Regions from separate parts of the Pontibacillus salicampi genome, predicted to be linked through region 1. Evidence: predicted binding sites of a transcription regulator. Region 1 holds the regulator's gene; each other region holds the start of a gene.
The links. The regulator LexA, encoded in region 1, represses DNA repair genes until DNA is damaged. The targets are predictions, from matches to a motif close to CGAACATATGTTCG.

Region 1 (3,286 bases):
ATCCATGACTGTCACAGAACGTAGTTGATTCTTAAATGACTTACGGACATTTTTCAAATATTCCTGACGTAATGATTGTTGTTCTTCTTTTTCTGTATTGGTTAAGCCTTCACTTTTAGATTTATTAGCAAGTGTATTAATACGATCTAATTTGTCTTGAGATAGCATAAACATTCTCCTTTATGATAAAACTTGTCCTCTCACCTATTTGAGCATCTTATTTCGTTTGTGGACTCATTGGAAAAAGGCAAGTTCGATTTATATCGATGCTTGCCTTGCGCATGCTTTATAATAACGTGATTAATCGTTTTTTTCAAGTAATTGAACTTCTCTGTACCGCCTGTGAACCGTTGCTTTAGAGACATCATGTCCCATTCCTCTTAGCGTTGCAGCAATTTCATGGAAGGTAAGCCCGTTATCTCTTAGTCTTACTACTTCCTCTACTGGAAATTCCTTTTTTTCCCGTCCCTTCGCGAGGTGTTGATTAGAAAGATTAGCAGAAGGATCATACCCTTCCTCTATAGCCTTTCTCATTCCCCGCTTTATTTTCAGGTTGTGAATCTTTCTTTGATATTCCTCAACAACTCCAACGATTTGCAGCACCATAGAATCTGACTCAGAAAGCTGTAACGCTCCATTATGAGCAACAGAATAAATAGGGATATTTAGCTTATTCAGTTGATGAAACAAGGCTATTTTGGTGTTTCCTCGACCTAGTCTTGTTTCATCCTGAATAAGTAACATATTCGCTTCCTCGGCGGTGAATAGGCTTAACACTTCAAATATCCCATCTCTTTCCACATCATATCCACTCGCTTGCTCCTCAATTACCTTTATTACTTCGAAATCATTGGCTTCTGCTAGTTCGAGAAGCTCCTGTCGTTGTCGTTTCAAAGATGATACTTGTGTTTCTTTCTCTGTACTCACCCGGCAATAAATAACTGCTTTCATATGCTCTCCTTACTTTCCGTCTAACTTAACGAATTACTCAAAGTCTATTAACTCGTCACCATAGCATAATACATAAATCCCAAGCTCGCCACAAATAATAGAATATAAGCAATGTCTAGTTTTGATAGATTTTGAAACATATGATCCCCTCCGATAAGAACTTTTGTTCGCTTCTGTATTCTATTATATACGAACATCCGTTCTTGTCAACTATTTTTGCGAACGAATGTTTGTATATCCTTACCAAGCGTGGTACAATGTAGGTAATAAAGAATATGTACGAGGTGTAGTGAATATGACAAAACTATCGAAAAGGCAGGAAACAATACTAGATTTCATTAAAGATCGTGTACTAGAAAAAGGATATCCGCCTTCCGTTCGTGAAATTGGCGAAGCAGTCGGCCTTGCATCTAGTTCTACAGTGCATGGTCACCTGGCACGATTAGAGAAAAAAGGATACATTCGACGTGACCCTACTAAGCCTAGAGCAATTGAAGTACTAGAATTAGAGGAGGAAGGTGCAAACCAAATCCCTAGAGGAGAGGCGACCTATGCTCCTGTCATTGGTAAGGTCACTGCAGGCATGCCGATTACAGCAATTGAAAACATTGAAGAATATGTCCCGTTACCAGACACACTGGCGACCCAGGATGATGAAGTATTTGTACTTGTTGTTCAAGGTGAAAGTATGATTGAAGCAGGGATTTTAGATGGAGATATGGTCATCGTACGAAGACAGCAAACTGCTCAAAACGGTGATATTGTCGTTGCGATGACAGAGGATGAAGAAGCAACTGTAAAACGGTTCTTCAAGGAATCCAATCATATTCGACTGCAGCCAGAAAACGCTACGATGGAACCTATCATCGTACAAAACATTTCTATTTTAGGACGTGTTGTCGGGCTGTATCGAAATATTCACTAATTACTAACCATAAACGATGTAATGACAAACACCCTGATGGAAATACCATCAGGGTGTTTTTTCAGAAATCTTTTCCATACTCTTCTAAGACCTAGAAACCCCCATAAATCATGAGGTAATAGTAACTAGAAAGAAGAGGCTGACGAACCTCATCAATGAGTGTTTACCTACCTATGTATCGATTAGCTGCTGCTTCTTTGTTCGTGCAATAAATCCTTCAATACATTCGTCATAAAGTATTGAGCATTTTTAGAATAATACGTTTTGGAACGAGTGACCAAGAAACAGGTTATTACATTCGCTAATAAGAATAGAAATGCTATCACTACGTTTGTTCCAGCAAACAGATAATAGCAGGAAATGGCTAAACAGATAATCAACGATAATTGAAGAATCCCAAGCTCATGTGTCCTGGTTAATAGATAAGCATACCGTTCAGCCAAATAATCCATTTTATGTTTTTCCTTAACATTTGCAAGAGCACTTTGCCACATATACTCTATTTGGAAGTATTTTCGTTCTATGGCATCCTCCTCAATAGCAATACCAACAGCGCTAAGCTCTGATAGTATTTCCTCTGACACCTGTCTAGAGCGATTTAATAGAATCCAATCCATCGCAAAATAAATCTGATGCACTAGATAACCTGCAATTACTCCAATCGAAACGGCCGTAAGCAAGGCAACAATTACTTCCTGTGGCGGCACGTTATTATAGGTTATCGGCTTGTATGCTAAGAGCCTATTAAGTACAGCACCATAAAAGATAACAATCCAGCCAGGTATTCCCCATCTAATTAAATACTTACTTTCCAAATGCATATCGTTCCTCCTCTCTTTTACATTTTACAATTCTGCCATGCTTTGGTAAATCATGTTTCTTATCCCGTGTCCTTGAATTATGGATTATGCTCTTTCATATTGTTCGGAGTTGCTACTAAGTATTAATAAGTTACTGATGCAAAGCATGAAAAGAGCCCTTGATCGTAAAACATCAAGAGCTCCTTACATATTAAAATAAAAATAGTATTAATAAGTGGATAGATACTGCTCACGTTCCCAAGGGTGAACTTGTGTACGGAACATATCCCATTCGATCTCTTTTGACTCAATAAAATGCTCATATAGGTGTTCACCTAAAGCGTCGACCATTGTTTTATCCTGTTTCAAGAGGTCAAGCGCTTGAGCAAGCGTAGCAGGCAAATCCTGTACACCATTACGTTCCCGCTCTTCTTTATCCATTACGTAGATATTACGATCTACTGGTGTTGGTGCCTGTAAATCATTCTCCACACCATCCAGACCTGATGCTAATAGTACTGCCATGGCTAGATATGGATTCGCAGCAGGGTCAACAGAACGAACCTCGATACGTGTACTCATGCCACGGGATGCTGGAATACGAATAAGC
Region 2 (3,286 bases), on a different contig from region 1:
AACATGGACATAGGGAAAGGGAGGATTTGCAGCGATTTTAGTTATCTTTTAACGGTTAGGTGATTATGTTATAGTATATAGGAATGTGCAATTATGGAAAGAGAGAGGAGAATGTCCTATGGCTGGTCATTCTAAGTGGGCCAATATTAAGCATCGTAAGGGTGCGCAGGATAAAAAACGCGGGAAAATCTTTATGAAGCTAGCGAAGGATTTGTATGTCGCAGCGAAAGAAGGCGGCGGAGATCCAGAAACAAACCCAGCTCTCCGTCAAGCAATTGATAAAGCCAAAGCAAATAATGTACCTAACGAAAATATTGATCGTGCGATAAATAAAGCAACCGGAAATTTGGATGGAGCGAATTATGAAGAGGCCATGTATGAAGGGTACGGCCCTAATGGCGTTGCGGTAATGGTAGAGGTGTTAACCGATAATCGCAACCGTACTGCTTCTGAAGTTCGTCACGCATTTAGTAAGAATGGGGGAAACCTTGGAGAAAATGGCTGTGTCTCCTTCATGTTTGATCGAAAGGGATATATCGCCATTAGCAGTGAAGAAAATGATGTGGACGAAGAAGAGCTGATGCTTGAGGTTATTGAAGCCGGAGCGGACGAGATGGAAACAGAAGAAGGAGCTTTCGGAATTTATACAACTCCCGAAGCTTTTCAAGACGTTCGTTCTTCCTTAGAAGAGCAAGGCTATTCCTTAGAAGAGGCTGAAGTTACTTTCTTCCCTCAAACTTATGCTCATCTAGAGGGCGATGATAAAGAGAAGATGGAAAAACTTGTGGATATGCTTGAGGATTTGGAAGACGTTCAAGAAGTATATCATAATCATAAATAATACCTTCCTCACAGGGATAAAACTTCTAAACTCAGGTCATACTGAGATTAGAAGTTTTTTTAGTGACATAACCTGCGTGGGGGTGTGGATGGCATGAAGAGATTATATCCGATGATGGCAATTTTGTTAGTTGGATTGTTTATTTATAGCGGAGAACAGAAGGCTGAGGGTAGTGAATCTATGAATCAGCCGCCCCGTGATACAGATGGAGCTAAGTCCTGGGAACAGGACCCTCTAGTGTTGGAAGTGGTGCTGCAGCGTTCTTACATGGATGGAGTGGTGACGGAGGAAAGGATGGAGGAGACCATTTGGGCAATGGAGGATTTTTGGGCTACGTACGATGGCTGGGAGGTTATTAATCAGTCCGATAATCAGATTATTTTCGGAAAAGAAATGAATGAGTTGTCTCCAGTTATTAAGAAGAACGGGTATTTTGGTGTGAATGACGAGGGAGAGCTTACCATATTCGATGGAATTCCTGAAAACCAGAAGGCTATTCAATCCTTCTTTTATATTGATACGGACAAGCTCGAAAGTAGAAAATCAGAAGAGTTACAAAAAGGGATAAAAATTAATTCGAAGGATCAATATTTAAGCTTGATTAAGGAGTACGAGCAGTACTCCATCTCGAATCAATGAAAGTCCTAAAATGATACGGAGAAGGGAGTACCCATGTGGTGCTCCCTTTGCTATTATAATCAGAATGGATCATAAAGAAACCGTCCGGGCTTTCCTGGACGGTTTTATAGGCTTTACGGTATTAATGGAATCATAGTATTCTCTTCTTTGCTGCGCCTTATCATATGTATAAGGGAGGGCTATCGAGAGCTCTTAGGTTGTCTAGTAACTTTCTCTGCATTCACACCTAAAGATTTTAGATATTGAATAATGCGATCAATAGTTTTCATTCTAGAACACCTCATAACTGTTTGAGACATTTCTACCTTCTATGATAAGTTTTAATGACCAGTCAGTCAACAAATATTTTCGAAAAATTTCTTTTGTTTCGAAATTAAGCGTACGAACGTATGTCCGATGTTCTACGTCGAGTAAACCTCTCTTTTGTGTTAAAATAAGAAAAGGTAAAGTGAGAGAGAAGGAGTTAATGAGATGATCGCATATATTCATGGCATGATTACTTCTGTAGATGCAGAGAGTATCATTGTCGAAACACATGGCGTAGGATATCATATTGCATGCCCTAACCCATATGCTTTCCAAAGTCAATTGAACAAAACATTACGTATATATACATATCACTACGTTCGGGAAGATAATGAGATGCTGTACGGTTTTAAATCGTCGGAACAAAAGTCATTGTTTTCAAAGCTATTAAACGTCTCTGGAATAGGTCCAAAGGGAGCATTAGCTATTTTAGCCGCCACTTCAGTAGGAGAATTTGTATCGGCTGTGGAACGGGAGGATGACGCTTTCTTAACGAAATTTCCTGGGGTAGGGAAGAAGACAGCTCGACAAATGATTTTAGATTTGAAAGGGAAGCTGTTGGAATGGCTGCCAGTTGAACAGGAAGAGGAAACGTTATTCTACGAAGGAAAAACAAATGACGAAAGTAATAAACAAGTGGATGAAGCGTTGGAAGCGCTGAAAGCACTAGGCTATTCTGATAAGGAATTAAAGAAAATAAAACCTTCCTTAAGCCAGAAGCAGAATGCTTCCATTGATGAGCTTGTTCGGGCTGGTCTTGCATTGATGATGCAAAAGTAAGAAAGGAGGTACAATATGGAGGATCGTATGGTTAGTGGGGATCTCCAGGCGGATGATGAATCTGTGGAATTAAGCCTACGTCCTAAACGATTACAACAATATATCGGACAAACGAAAACGAAGGAAAATTTAAAAATCTTCATTGAAGCAGCAAGGATGCGCGATGAGCCATTGGATCATGTATTATTATATGGCCCACCTGGCCTTGGTAAAACGACACTTGCTTCTATTATATCTAATGAAATGGGAGGTCAGTTTCGTACAACTGCCGGCCCTGCGATTGAGAGAGCTGGTGATTTGGCAGCTATTCTTTCCTCATTGGAGCCAGGAGACGTTCTCTTTATTGATGAAATACATCGTTTGCCCCGTTCCGTAGAAGAGGTGCTTTATCCTGCGATGGAGGATTTTTGTTTAGATATCGTAATTGGTCAAGGGTCCGAAGCGCGTTCTATACGATTGGATTTGCCCCCATTCACGTTGGTAGGTGCTACGACAAGGGCGGGGTTATTATCTGCTCCGCTTCGAGATCGTTTTGGGGTGTTAAGTCGTCTTGATTACTATGACAAAGAAGATCTATGTGCCATTGTAGAACGGACGGCAGAAATATTTCATGTGAGAATCGGTAGGGATGCAGCATTAGAAATTGCCAGAAGAGCTAGAGGAACTCCTCGTATTGCTAACCGCTTATTGAAGCGTGTGCGGGATATTGCACAGGTGAAA
Region 3 (3,286 bases), on a different contig from region 1:
GCTTGTCGATGCTGGTATTAAGACAGAAGAAGCATGGAAGGCATTAGAAGCAGGGTTAAAGGAGGTAGGATATACTCCTCAAGATGTGGAACAAATTGTGCTCACTCATCACCACCCAGATCATATCGGGCTCGTTGATCGTTTTCCAAACATGATTGGTTTGTATGGACATGAAGATAACCGCAAATGGCTGGAACGAGATGAACCCTTTTTGAATCGCTTTCGTGCCTTCTTTCTAGAATTGTATCGACAATTCGGCGTTGGAGAAGAGTATCAGGCTTTTTTCAAGCATCTTCGTGACCCATTAAAATATGTAGGGGAAGGGACCTTGACGAAATCCTTACAGGAAGGGGATACGATTCCTGGACACAAAGAATGGAAAGTAGTAGCAACACCTGGGCATGCGGAAAGCCACCTTTCCTTTTTTAGGGCACAAGATGGGACCATGCTTTCTGGGGACCATCTGTTATATCATATCTCTTCTAATCCATTGCTCGAACCTCCACGCCACCCTGGAGGAGTACGGCCGAAACCGCTTGTTACGTATCGGGAAACGATGGAGAAGTGTCTATCCTACCCTATTAAAAAAGTAATGCCTGGGCATGGGCCTGTTTTTGACGGGGTACATGACATTATTCGTACGCGTTTACAAAAACAAGAACAGCGTGCTCAAAAAGTGTATGATATGCTGGGTGCACACTCGTTGACACCTTTTGAAGTGTGTCAGCAGTTATTTCCTTCTCACATAAAGAAGGAATTTGGGCTCACGATGTCTGAAACTGTTGGACAATTGGATTATTTAGAATCTGTTCAGCGAGTACAAGTGGAGAAGAAAGACGGAATTTATTACTATACTGCAGTATAATTAGGAGAAAGCGATGCAATCATTACAGGATAAGATCATTATTGTTACGGGAGCCTCAAGCGGGATAGGAGAACGAATAGCACACCATGTAGCAAACCAGGGCGGGTTCCCTGTTCTGTTAGCAAGAAGAGCTAGTAAACTAAAAGAAATAGTACAACAATTGCCTGGTGCAAGCGCCTGGTACGCCTGTGACATAGCGGACTTAGAAGCTATTCGTGAAACGTTCGCCCGCATACGGTCTGAGTACGGTCCACCAGATGCTCTCATTAATAATGCAGGGTTTGGCATATTTGAATCGGTTTCTGACACCCCAATGAATGCTTTTCAATCGATGTTTGATGTAAATGTGCTTGGATTAATTCAATGTGTCAAGGAAGTGCTTCCAGATATGATTACGAAGCAGTATGGCCACATTATTAACATTGCTAGTCAAGCTGGAAAGATCTCAACTCCCAAAAGCTCCGGCTATGCTGCAACGAAGCATGCGGTAATTGGCTTTACTAATTCTCTTCGTATGGAAGTGAAGGATCATCATATTCAGGTAACGGGTGTAAATCTTGGACCGGTTCGAACAAACTTCTTTGATACTGCTGATCCAGAAGGGGCGTATCAGTCTTCGGTAGAACGATATATGCTTGATCCGGATGTCGTAGCCAAACGAATCGTCCAGTCCCTTTTTACCTCCAAGCGCGAGGTGAATATGCCAGGCTGGATGAATGTCGGTGCTAAATTGTACCAGCTGATGCCAGGTCTGATGGAAGTCATGTTGCGAAATCAGTTTTCCAAAAAGTAAAGCAGCCCCCTCTTATTGCCATAGGAGGGGTATTTTTATGGATGTGTATGTATTGCTGCGCTTGTCGAATACGTTATGTCGAAAATTGGAAAACATCTCCTCTTGATAAAACGAACAAAAGTTCGCATAATAATAGGTACTACTATGCGAACAAACATTCGTTTTGCTGTATCAGGAGGAGACAGACATGACCAACCCAACCATAGACTATAGCACGTTTCCAGATCGAAAAATACTGTGCGTAGATATGAAGAGCTTTTATGCTAGCTGCGCTGCTATTGCGAAGGGATTGGATCCTATGACGAGTCATGTGGCGGTCGTAGCAGATTTGAAGCGGCCTGGAAGTGTCGTTCTGGCTGCCTCTCCAGCCTTAAAGAAAGATTTTGGTATTCGCACAGGCAGCAGATTATTTGAAATTCCAGATGACCCTCGTATCCATCTTGTTTCTGCCCAGATGCGCATGTATTTGGAAATTTCCACTGAGATAACAAGGCTGTTTCATCGCTATGTTCCAAAGGAGGCCATTCATACGTACAGTGTGGATGAGAGCTTTCTCGATGTTACTGGCACGGAAAAACTGTGGGGAAGTGCGTGGGAGGTAGCCGCTATGATTCGAAAAGAAATGCTTGAGACCTTCCACCTTCATTGCGCTATTGGAATTGGGCCGAATATGCTGATGTCTAAGCTATGTCTCGATTTAGACGCTAAGCAGAAGGGGATTGAAGAATGGACATATGATGATATACGCACCAGCTTATGGCCGGTCTCTCCTTTAAGTGAAATGTGGGGAATTGGGTCCCGGATGGAAAAGCGTTTGAATCGTCTCGGTATTACAACGGTTGGACAGCTTGCCCATTTTCCCCTCGAGCAGCTCGAGAAGGTATTTGGGGTAATGGGAAATCAGTTATATTACCACGCAAATGGAGTAGACATTTCTGAATTAGGAGCTCCAATCATGAGTGGGCAAATTAGCTTTGGTAAAAGTCAGATTCTAATGCGCGATTATCCAGATCCAGAGGAAGTGAAGTATGTCATCCTAGAGATGTGCGAAGAGGTCGCCAAGCGTGCTCGAGCAAATCATAAGGCAGGCAGGACCATCAGCTTGGGGATTGGGTATAGTAAGGACGAGGGAGGGGGATTTCATCGCTCCCGTTCGATTCAGACTGCGACTAATATTACGACGGAAATCTACGATGTCTGTATAGAATTATTCCATGAGTTCTACCGTAATCAAACCGTGAGGAAGATTTCTATTGCGCTTTCTAACATAGAAGAAGATGAAGGGATGCAGTTGAGCCTTTTTGAGCCAGAACGCGATAAGAAGCGGGATTTAGGGTATGTAATGGATACGATTCGCGATAAATTTGGCAGTGATGCGCTGCTGCGCGCAGTTTCTTATACGAAGGCTGGTACGGCCAAGCATCGAAGTAGACTCGTTGGCGGGCACTACGCAGAATAGGTAAAGCGCCGGGTACGAGAAGCAATCTTAGGTGTGTTACAATAATCATAAGAATGCAACTAGGAGAGGTATCATGCAGAAGACATTAGATCATATTGGTGTAGCAGTAAGAGATATAGAAGAAAGTATTCAGTTTTATACGGATGTATTAGGAGCAACATTAATCGAT

Region 2: a site for LexA is predicted at 1,863-1,876, ahead of ruvA (Holliday junction branch migration protein RuvA). Genes of this name have one in related genera too.
Region 3: a site for LexA is predicted at 1,806-1,819, ahead of ACFFGV_RS05460 (Y-family DNA polymerase). Genes of this name have one in related genera too.

Annotation. Positions count from the first base shown of each region.
Region 1 is NZ_JBHLTP010000012.1:168,224-171,509, forward strand. Features, by position in the region: gene ACFFGV_RS15570 (DUF896 domain-containing protein) at 1-168, opposite strand, end outside; gene ACFFGV_RS15575 (YneB family resolvase-like protein) at 301-951, opposite strand; gene lexA (transcriptional repressor LexA) at 1,247-1,876, shown strand; gene ACFFGV_RS15585 (BA5345 family protein) at 2,059-2,697, opposite strand; gene glnA (type I glutamate--ammonia ligase) at 2,905-3,286, opposite strand, start outside.
Region 2 is NZ_JBHLTP010000003.1:230,850-234,135, forward strand. Features, by position in the region: gene ACFFGV_RS02560 (YebC/PmpR family DNA-binding transcriptional regulator) at 119-841, shown strand; gene ACFFGV_RS02565 (BofC C-terminal domain-containing protein) at 935-1,480, shown strand; gene ruvA (Holliday junction branch migration protein RuvA) at 1,952-2,566, shown strand; gene ruvB (Holliday junction branch migration DNA helicase RuvB) at 2,582-3,286, shown strand, end outside.
Region 3 is NZ_JBHLTP010000003.1:790,826-794,111, forward strand. Features, by position in the region: gene ACFFGV_RS05450 (MBL fold metallo-hydrolase) at 1-865, shown strand, start outside; gene ACFFGV_RS05455 (SDR family NAD(P)-dependent oxidoreductase) at 879-1,658, shown strand; gene ACFFGV_RS05460 (Y-family DNA polymerase) at 1,846-3,117, shown strand; gene ACFFGV_RS05465 (VOC family protein) at 3,191-3,286, shown strand, end outside.